3 regions of the Paenibacillus sp. RC334 genome follow, and region 3 is predicted to be linked to each of the others. Evidence: riboswitches for the same ligand, from Rfam matches in the RefSeq annotation. Region 3 holds a riboswitch; each other region holds the start of a gene.
The links. A riboswitch is a leader RNA that binds a small molecule or an ion and turns the genes downstream of it on or off. The one in region 3 is predicted to bind glycine.

Region 1 (3,280 bases), 2.1 Mb from region 3:
GGACAGCTTCGTATAGTCCTGCTTCCATGCAAGCCATTGGACGGTTTGTACCAGGAAGGTGGAATCGTCGACTTCCTTGAAACCATCGTACGTCTTCTTCGACTGTCCGTTTTCCTCACGTACATATTTCGGCGTGGCATCCTCAACTGGCGAAGAATCACCGATAAACGCTGCCTTGCCCTGACCTACCTTGGCTACAGCAGCATAAGGCCCTTCAGCACGGCCCCCGCCGTTATAGACACCCTGGTCCACGGCATTGCCCCATTTTTTCGTGCCTGTAGGAATATAAGCGATTCCTTTAGCCTTGGTCGGATCCATAATCGCCAATGTAGAACCAGCATGCATGGCAATCGAACGTACACCCTTCGTAATGCCGAAGGATTGATCTGCCGCTACGATATCCGTGGCATTTACGTCACCGAGTGCATTGTAGCGAAAACGAACGCCAAAGTTCGTTGCCAGCCAGTCGGAACTGGTTAGTCCCTGCATAGCTGGTGATGCAGCTTCTTCTGTAGTCATCCCTTTGGCCGGATTGGAATAGGCTCCACGGCGGTAGCCGTTCATAACCTCGGAGGAATCCCAACGGTTTTTGTTCCGGTCTGCGTTATAGTGGTCAGAAATGAAGAAAATACTGCCTCCATTCTTCACATATTGAACCAGAGCAGCTTGCTCGGATGCCTTAAAGGCAACATTGGCTTCACCAATGATGAACACATCATATGGGCGCAGCTTGTCGTACGTTATAGCCTGCTCGCCATAGGTAAAAGGAATGGAACGGTTCAACGGGTCCACGGTAAAACCAGCATTACGCAGTCCGCTGGCAAAATCGGAAAAGGCTCCATCTATAACCCAATCCGCCGCTCCGGCTGTCTGTGCGTGCGTATTATCGAACAGCACTTTTTTGCCTTTTCCATCCGGCAATGTAGTACCAGGATCAGGTTCGCCAGGGTTCCCAGGCTCGCTTCCGCTTACCAGTTCCAGAGCGCTTGGGCTTTTCACTCCACCAAAATTGTTATAGGCACCCAGCGCACCCGTCACGCGAATTTTGCTGCCGATCAGCTCAGGATGGCCTGACAGCCCGAATGGTCCTCTATACGCGGATGTCAGTTGCACATTTAACAGATTAGATGTATTGCGTTCACTCGCCTGATCCGCAATCAGTACGTTAAAATCATTTGCAAATGGGGCAGAGAAATTAGCCGTTTTCGATCCAGTGGCATGTCCGACGACGTAGCCTTCTACCGTCACCGTACCTCCGCTGCTTTGACGCTGAAGCGCTTCCGCTACCGTCAACGCGCCCTCTGCCTTGACCTGGCCGAATGGAACGAAGAGTCCTACCAGCAGTGATACGATTGCCGCCAGATGCAGCATTCCTTTCAAGCGTGAACCTGTGAACCGAAAACCTTTTACCATACGTAAATGTCCCTCCCATTATTCCATAAATTAGCTTGTCCTCTATCAGATTAGCTATCAACCTTCTAATTCCTTCCTGATTTCATCCATAATTATGTAAAATTTAATCTTTTTTATTGAGAAGATTCCTGATTCTGTAAAATACCAACCTGTGATTGACACCGGGCATGGCATACATTACGCTTAGGAGGAATTGTTGAACGGTATACGCGAATGAAGATGACGGGAGAGCCTGTCCGGGAATCACATCCCGGCAGCACCGAAGGAGCAAGACGTCAGCACCCGGCTGGCGGATAATCTCTCAGGTCCATGTATCGTCATCTGACGCAACTCTGGAGAGAGCGCAAGCCACCCAAGGGGTAAGGCGGTATACACCGCACGAAACTCTCAGGTAACGAGGACAGAGATAAGGGAAATTTCCTTATCCTGTCCTTTTTTGTGCTTACATGCTGCGTCAGCATTAGAAACCGTCACACCCGCGCAAAGGCGCGGCAGCACCATATACTATGATATTCAAACATACAGGGGGCCACACCATGCGTTTCAAAGATGTATTTTCCATTATCGGTCCGGCTATGACCGGACCCTCCAGCTCACATACCGCTGGCGCGGTGCGGCTCGCACGTGTTGCCAGGCACTGGCTCGGTGTGCAACCTGACCGTGCCCGCATGACGCTGTACGGCTCATTTGCCGATACGTACAAGGGACACGGCACAGACCTGGCACTCATTGCCGGACTGCTGAATTACGATACAGACGACTACCGGATTCCGGATGCTGAGCAATGTGCAGAGCAGGCCGGGATGGAAGTAGAGTTCGCTGTCAGCGGACTGCCCGCCCCTCATCCGAACACGGTCCGCTTCGAGCTATGGAAGGGTGAAGATCAGCGCACGCTGCTAGGCTCCTCCATCGGCGGTGGAAACATTCATGTTCAACAGCTCAACGAATTCCGGGTCAATCTAACCGGAGAGTTGCCTACGCTGGTGCTTCTTCACTCGGATAAGCCCGGAACATTGGGCGCGGTGACTTCAGCGCTGGGCGCGGCTGACATTAACATTGCCTATATGCACGTGGATCGCAAAGGCCGGGATGGCGAAGCGCTCACTGCTATTGAAACCGATAGCCCCGCTCCGGCTGAATTAATTGCCGAGCTGCGGGCTTTGCCTCATATGTATGGAATCAAAATGATTAACTTGAAAAAAGGAGCTGAATCCGATGCGGTTTAGCCATCTGCATGAATTAGGTGCCTTGTGCGCCGAGGAATCCACTACGATTGGTCGCCTGATGATCAAGGAACAGGTACAAGAGACGAACACACCGGAGGAAGAAATCTTCCGCCAAATGGCTGATTATTATGAAGTCATGAAGGAGGCCGTTCATCGCGGACAAACACAGGACACTGTATCCCGCAGCGGATTGACAGGCGGCGACGGCAAACGCCTGGCGGAATATTTGCGTGCAGGGGAAACCTGCTCCGGCGATGCCTCGGCACTCGCCATGGCGTACGCCCTTTCCGTGTCAGAGGTCAATGCGTCCATGGGTCGCATTGTCGCCACACCCACCGCAGGCTCATGCGGGGTCATCCCCGGTGTGTTCATCAGCGCGCAGGAGCGGTTCGGCTGGGATGACGAGCATATGGTGCGCGGACTGTTCGCCGCTGGAGCGATTGGCTACGTCATCGCCAACAATTCCTTCATCTCCGGTGCGGAGGGAGGCTGTCAGGCCGAGATTGGCTCAGCCATCGGGATGGCCGCAGGGGCCATGGTCGAGCTGCGCGGCGGTACGCCAGAGCAGGCCATCCATGCAGTGGGCCTCGCGCTCAAGAACACGCTCGGCCTGATTTGCGACCCCGTCGCCGGACTCGTGG
Region 2 (3,280 bases), 160 kb from region 3:
TAAAGATATCTGCCAGCAACCAGATCGCATCCAGCTTAATAAACGCGCCTCCGGCAACCAGCGCAATGAACAGATAACGGTACGGCTTAATCCATTTGACACCCAGCAAATATTCAACACAGCGTTCTCCATAGTAGTTCCAGCCAAGCATCGTGGTGAACGCGAACATAATCAGAATGATTGTGAGCAGTTCCGCACCAAGCGGGAATGCGCTGGAGAAAGCTTGCTGCGTCATCAAGCCCGCATCGGTAGGACCGCTCCATACGCCGCTAACCAGCAGCGTCAGCCCGGTCATCACGCAAATAATCATCGTATCTATAAACACACCTGTCATGGAAATCAACCCTTGCTCCGCAGGCCATTTGGTTTTGGCGGCTGCGGCTGCAATCGGTGCGCTTCCCAATCCGGCCTCATTGGCAAAAATCCCTCTGGCTACCCCGCTGCGCATCGCCAGCATAATCGTAGCTCCGGCAAATCCACCCGTCGCAGACGTCGTCGAAAACGCCGAATGCAGCACAAGCGCGAGTGCGGCAGGAATCTGATCGGCGAACCGAATCAGTACGATCATACAGATCAACACGTACAAGCCTGTTTTGAAGGGAACAACTTTGGTCGATACCTTGGCAATGCTCTTGAGCCCTCCAATAGTAACGAGTCCCGTAAGGGTAGCAATAATCAATGCCGTTACAATTGGTGGAACACCGAAGCTGTTTTCGGTTGAGGATACAATCGCTTTGACCTGAGGAAATGTTCCAATCCCGAACAGCGCTACCAGCATCCCGGAAAAAGCAAACAGCATCGCCAACGGTTTAAAGCGGCGTCCAAGCCCTTTTTCAATATAATACATAGGGCCGCCGGAAAATTGTCCATTCCGATCCTTCACCCGGTATTTTACTGCAAGTACACCTTCCGCATATTTCGTCGCCATCCCGAAAAAGGCTGCAACAACCATCCAGAACAGAGCACCCGGTCCGCCCAGTTTTATCGCTGTCGCGACGCCGACAATACTTCCTGTACCTACTGTAGCCGCCAGCGCCGTACTCAGGGCCGCAAAGCTGCTGACATCCCCACTACCTTCATTTGGGGCCTTTCCGATCAGCTTGATCGCCAGAGGCAGGCGGAAAACCTGCAACATTTTCAACCGTATGGTCAGCCACAGACCTGTTCCCATAACGAGAATGATCAGTGGGGCCCCCCATATCCAACTGCTAATCGTTTCTAACACATGTACCAAATTCATTTCAACCCGCTCCTCCTGCATATTAAAAAACAAAAAAGAGTCAAATCCGCTGATTCGACTCCTGGAGAGGTTAAAGGCACGAAAAAATACAACCATCTTGTGCAGGATTCAGCCACTAACAGCTCATAAAAAAGCCTAGGGCATCCCCTGTCACAGGTTATTCGCGTCTCTGTCCTTTTGCCTGAGAGTTTAAGCAGATGATATCTGCGGTGCACCTTCGGCGCCCAATTAAGGGTCTCTCCAGAGTTCTGTCCGTTTACGGTCCCGCTTGTTGCTGTAATCAGCCCAAGCACCTGAGAGTTTTGCCCCTTCGGTCGGAACTTACGTTCCATCTCCCGCAAACATCAACCAGACATATGAAATTGTTTTTTATTATACAGAAAACTTTCAGCTTTTTACAAGTGAAAAATTTGTGAAGTCGTTTGGTTATCTTAAGATGAGCCTATAAAATAAAGGCGGGCGCAGCCAGATTCATCCTCATGATGTTCTCTGCCGCACCCGCCCCCAGGCCATATTGGGTTATATTCAGTTAGCTTGGATTACAGTTCTTCGCCGTTGGTGGCAATTACATTTTTGTACCAGTCAAAAGAATCCTTCTTGGAGCGCTTCAGTGTTCCGTTACCGTCATCGTCCAGATCAACATAAATAAATCCGTAACGCTTGGACATTTCGGAAGTGGACATACTCACAAGGTCGATAGGTCCCCAGCTAGTGTAACCGATCAGATCCACACCGTCCGCAATCGCTTCCTTCATTTGAGCGATATGTTGGCGCAAATAATCAATGCGATACGTGTCGTGAATGGAGCCGTCTTCTTCCACCTTGTCATATGCACCCAAGCCGTTTTCCACGATGAACAGCGGCTTTTGATAACGGTCATATAATGTGTTCAGCGTAACACGCAGGCCGATCGGATCAATCTGCCAGCCCCAGTCAGAGGATTGCAAATATGGATTTTTCACGCCGCCAATCAGGTTCCCCGCTGCTTTCTCGCCTTCCGGACCTGCAGAGACAGTCAAGGTCATGTAATAGCTGAATGAGATGTAATCGACCGTGTTGTTTTTCAGAATTTCGGCATCGCCGGGTTCTGTGTGCAAAACAATATTATTTTCTTCAAAATAACGGTTCATATAATTTGAATATTCCCCACGGGCATGTACATCCGTAAAGAACAGATTCATCTGGTTTTCATGCTGACTTTTCAGCACGTCTTCCGGGTTACACGTATGTGCATAGCTTTCCATACGAGCCAGCATACATCCGATTTGAGAGCCAGGAATAATCTCATGGCCTCGTTTTGTCGCCAATGCGCTCGCCACAAACTGGTGATGCAGGGCTTGATAGATCGCTTGCTGCTTGTTATCTACACGATCAATGACCACACCGCCACCTGTGAACGGACTCATCGTCATCACATTGATCTCATTAAAAGTCAGCCAGTATTTCACTTTATCCTTATAACGTGTAAACACCGTTTCGGCATAATTTACGTAGTGCTGTATTACTTCGCGACCGAGCCAGCCATTATATTTCTGTGTCAGACCTAGCGGTGTTTCGTAATGGGACAATGTCACCAGTGGCTCTATCCCATACTTGCGCAGCTCGTCAAATACATTATCGTAAAATTGCAGTCCTGCTTCATTCGGCTCCGCATCATCACCATTCGGGAAAATCCGCGACCAGTTAATGGACATGCGGAATACCTTAAAGCCCATTTCCGCAAATAATGCGATATCTTCTTTGTAATGATGGAAAAAGTCCACACCTTCGCGCTTTGGAAAACGGGCATTTACCTTACCAGACAAAATGTCTTCGAGTCGCTCGGACGAAATCTCTATAGCATGATCGTTTGTGCGCTCTGCTTTGGGTACATAAGCAATCACGTCCGCACTGGACAATCCTTTTCCATCTACGTCAAAAGCGCCTTCCAATTGGTTAGCTGCGGTTGCCCCGCCCCACAGAAAGTTTTTCGGAAATCCTTTTAATATCTTAGTCATAGTATGAGAGCCTCTTTTCTTATTGGATATGTTAAACACTTGT
Region 3 (3,280 bases):
GCGGGTTAAGGCTCTTTCGTCTAACCGAGAAGACAGGAGCAGCTCCCCCTTATACCGGATCGCCTCGGGAATATCGCTGAATAAATCGTCGATGGACGATGCGCCGACCACGCGCAGCATTTCAGCTTGATCCTGCTCGGTCATGGGAAGATAGCGGTGTTGTTTCATTGGGTCTGGCTCCTTTCAACCAACAAGATCGTAAAAACGTAAAACGATTAACAAATGATTAATAAACGATTGCCCACTGGGCAGCGGTTAGTAACGGATCACGATAGTTATAGTAAGACGAGCGTTTAAATCAGCGTGGACGTTTATAAAAGGGCGCTGCTACCACCTCGGCGCGCAGGCGCTTGCCACGAATCTCGACCTCCAGCGGTGTGGATAGGGAACTGAAATGACTGTCCACCAGAGCCAAACCCAGATTACGCTTTAAGGTGGGCGACTGGGTTCCCGTTGTGACCTCGCCAATGTGCTGTCCTTCCGCAAAAACGGGATAATGGGCACGCGGGATGCCGCGGTCGAGCATTTCCAGTCCGATCAGCTTGCGGGGAATACCTTGTTCTTTCTGACGTTGCAGGGCCTCTCTCCCGATAAAATCTCCCTTATTCAGCTTGACGAAGAAGCCTAAACCAGCTTCCAGTGGCGAAATGGTAGCGGACAACTCCTGTCCGTACAGCGGTAGCCGTGCCTCGAAGCGCAGCGTATCCCTGGCTCCAAGTCCGGCGGGAACCAGACCATACGGCTCACCGATGCGAAGCAATCCGTCCCACACTGCCGGTGCATCCGCCGTGGGCACATAAAATTCAAAGCCGTCTTCCCCCGTGTATCCGGTGCGGGAGACGAGCGCTTTTGCCCCGAACAATTGCACATCCTCATTGAATCGGAAGGATGCCAGCTTCGTAATGTCCGTGTCTGTCACGGCTGCGGCAATACGCGCAGCTTCAGGTCCTTGCAATGCCAGCAGTGCTACCGCATCTGATACGTTTTCCAGATGAACGGATGCAGGAGCATGGCGAAGCAACCAATCCCAATCTTTGTCGATATTCGAGGCGTTCACAACGAGCATGTAACGCTCCGGCCCTTTGCGGTAAACAAGCAGGTCGTCTACTACACCTCCATCCGGGTAACACAGCAGCGAATATTGGGCCTGGCCCGGCTCCAATTGGCTGACATCGTTCGTCGTCACCTGTTGCAGAAATGCTTCGGCTTCCTGGCCCTCGACCAGGAATTCACCCATATGCGATACATCGAACAATCCCGCACGTTGTCGGACAGCCTCATGCTCCTTTTGAATGCCGCTGAACTGTACAGGCAGCTCCCAGCCGCCAAAATCAATGCAACGAACCCCCGGCAGCGTGCCGTAGGAGGAATACAGCGACGTTTTTCGCAAGTTAGTCATTTTTTCACTCCTATCCAGTGTGATCAGCTAAACAAAAAAGACAGGCTGAAAAAAACGTATGGACGGCAGTCCACACACTTTTCTTCAGCTCTGTCCTTGATACCTGAGAGTTACCCCGGTGTGTACCAGGTTTCCCCTTGGGTGATCCGCCTGTATGGCGAATGCTCTCCAGAGATGCGTCCGGCAGAGGTCCTTTTGCCTGAGAGATTCACCTGCGGTGCAGGTTTACTCCTTCGGCGCTGCCCTTGGATCAGCTATACGTCATCCGGCCCTGCCGGTAACAGCTTGATCCGACTCGCTTGCTACCTTGTTTTCACAGGCGGCAACAGCTATGCGAGTTTTGGCAGTCTCTCCCTCCACGTTCATCCGCGTTTACAGTTATCGGGTATTTCTAAAAGCACTTGTTATAACCCATTAATACGCAAATTTATTTGAAATGTCAACAAAAATGTCATCAACATCATTTTATAAAACATTTTATTCATAAATAAGGATATGTAAGCGTTTGTTATATCCTGCCGTATTTTTAGTTAGAACGATATATGGAGAAATGTGAAATATTTTTGTTAGTATTATTGACATGAGAGTTCTTGTTGTCATAATCTTAACCTGTCACAGACGGGTAGGCGAAACGATGTAATCCATATGGAAGCGAGGCGAGCAGGATGAGTGAAGTGAAGCAGCAATTTTGGTACACAGAGGAACATGAGTGGGTTCAGCGCACAGAGGATGGAACGGTACGAATCGGTATTACGGACTTTGCACAGCATCAGCTGGGGGATATCGTTTTTGTGGAGCTGCCTGGGGAGGGAGCAACGATTGAGCAGGGGGCAGAGATCGGTACTATTGAATCGGTAAAGACAGTATCCGACCTGTTCGCTCCGGTGACGGGAACGGTGTTGAAGGTGAATGAAGCGCTGGAAAGTACGCCTGAGCTGGTGAACGAGTCTCCCTATGAAAAAGGCTGGATGATCGAAGTGGAGATTGGAGGAGATGTAGAGGAATCATTAAGCAAGCTGCTGTCTGCGGATCAGTACGAGCAGTTGACTGCCAATGAGTAATAATGGGGCAAATTAGGTTGGATAACTGAATAAGAGTGGCGTTTGTCCACTCGGTTTTGTATAAAAATAGTCGCGATGATTGGGCATAGCGGCTATTTTTTGCTGTCTTTTTTGGCAAGCGTAATTACGTTCTTTTTCCCTTGTTTGGAGGATATTCCTTGTATAGAAATGGTATAGATGACGCATGGTTTCTCGACTAAATTCTAACGTTTCAGGCCACATTAAGAGGAATTATGCCTAATGATTTCGCGCCTGTTTATCTTAAATTTAAATGTTGTCATCAACGTTCATGACGAAAGTACGTTTTCATTTCGTTGATGAAGATAGCGTTGTCATTTAGTATGAATTTTAAGAAAAGGTAGTGATGCTTATTACCTGGGTATTTTGCAACAATCCCAAGAGCGATTTCAAATCAGCAATAGATAGATCGAAACGGTTTAGTTCGTTTATCTATTGTACTTTCGAGCGTTGGGAATCGAATGATGCAAAATACTGACCTATAAGGAGGATATGAATATGAGCACAGTGGACGCAAAGTCCAATTCAAACGGAGGCGCTCGCGTTGCCGTACAGCGTTTCGGTCGTTTTCTCAGCGGTATGGTTATGCCCAATATGGGGGCCTTTATCGCGTGGGGATTGATCACGGCACTTTTTATTCCGACCGGATGGTTCCCGAATGAGGGTTTTGCACAACTGGTTGATCCGATGAAAAATTATTTGCTGCCGCTGCTGATCGGTTATACGGGTGGCACAATGATTCACGGACAGCGCGGAGGTGTGATCGGGGCCATTATGACGATGGGTGTCATTGTCGGGGCGG

Region 1: linked by a shared signal. The riboswitch ahead of sdaAB (L-serine ammonia-lyase, iron-sulfur-dependent subunit beta) and the one ahead of gcvT (glycine cleavage system aminomethyltransferase GcvT) in region 3 are both predicted to bind glycine.
Region 2: linked by a shared signal. The riboswitch ahead of QMK20_RS20120 (alanine/glycine:cation symporter family protein) and the one ahead of gcvT (glycine cleavage system aminomethyltransferase GcvT) in region 3 are both predicted to bind glycine.

Annotation. Positions count from the first base shown of each region.
Region 1 is NZ_CP125370.1:330,248-333,527, reverse strand. Features, by position in the region: gene QMK20_RS01580 (DUF6359 domain-containing protein) at 1-1,413, opposite strand, end outside; glycine riboswitch at 1,627-1,740, shown strand; gene sdaAB (L-serine ammonia-lyase, iron-sulfur-dependent subunit beta) at 1,950-2,639, shown strand; gene sdaAA (L-serine ammonia-lyase, iron-sulfur-dependent, subunit alpha) at 2,629-3,280, shown strand, end outside.
Region 2 is NZ_CP125370.1:4,387,126-4,390,405, forward strand. Features, by position in the region: gene QMK20_RS20120 (alanine/glycine:cation symporter family protein) at 1-1,240, opposite strand, end outside; glycine riboswitch at 1,400-1,494, opposite strand; glycine riboswitch at 1,512-1,588, opposite strand; gene QMK20_RS20125 (glycoside hydrolase family 1 protein) at 1,780-3,237, opposite strand.
Region 3 is NZ_CP125370.1:4,224,479-4,227,758, reverse strand. Features, by position in the region: gene gcvPA (aminomethyl-transferring glycine dehydrogenase subunit GcvPA) at 1-168, opposite strand, end outside; gene gcvT (glycine cleavage system aminomethyltransferase GcvT) at 299-1,399, opposite strand; glycine riboswitch at 1,480-1,576, opposite strand; glycine riboswitch at 1,577-1,765, opposite strand; gene gcvH (glycine cleavage system protein GcvH) at 2,065-2,460, shown strand; gene QMK20_RS19360 (PTS mannitol transporter subunit IIBC) at 2,977-3,280, shown strand, end outside.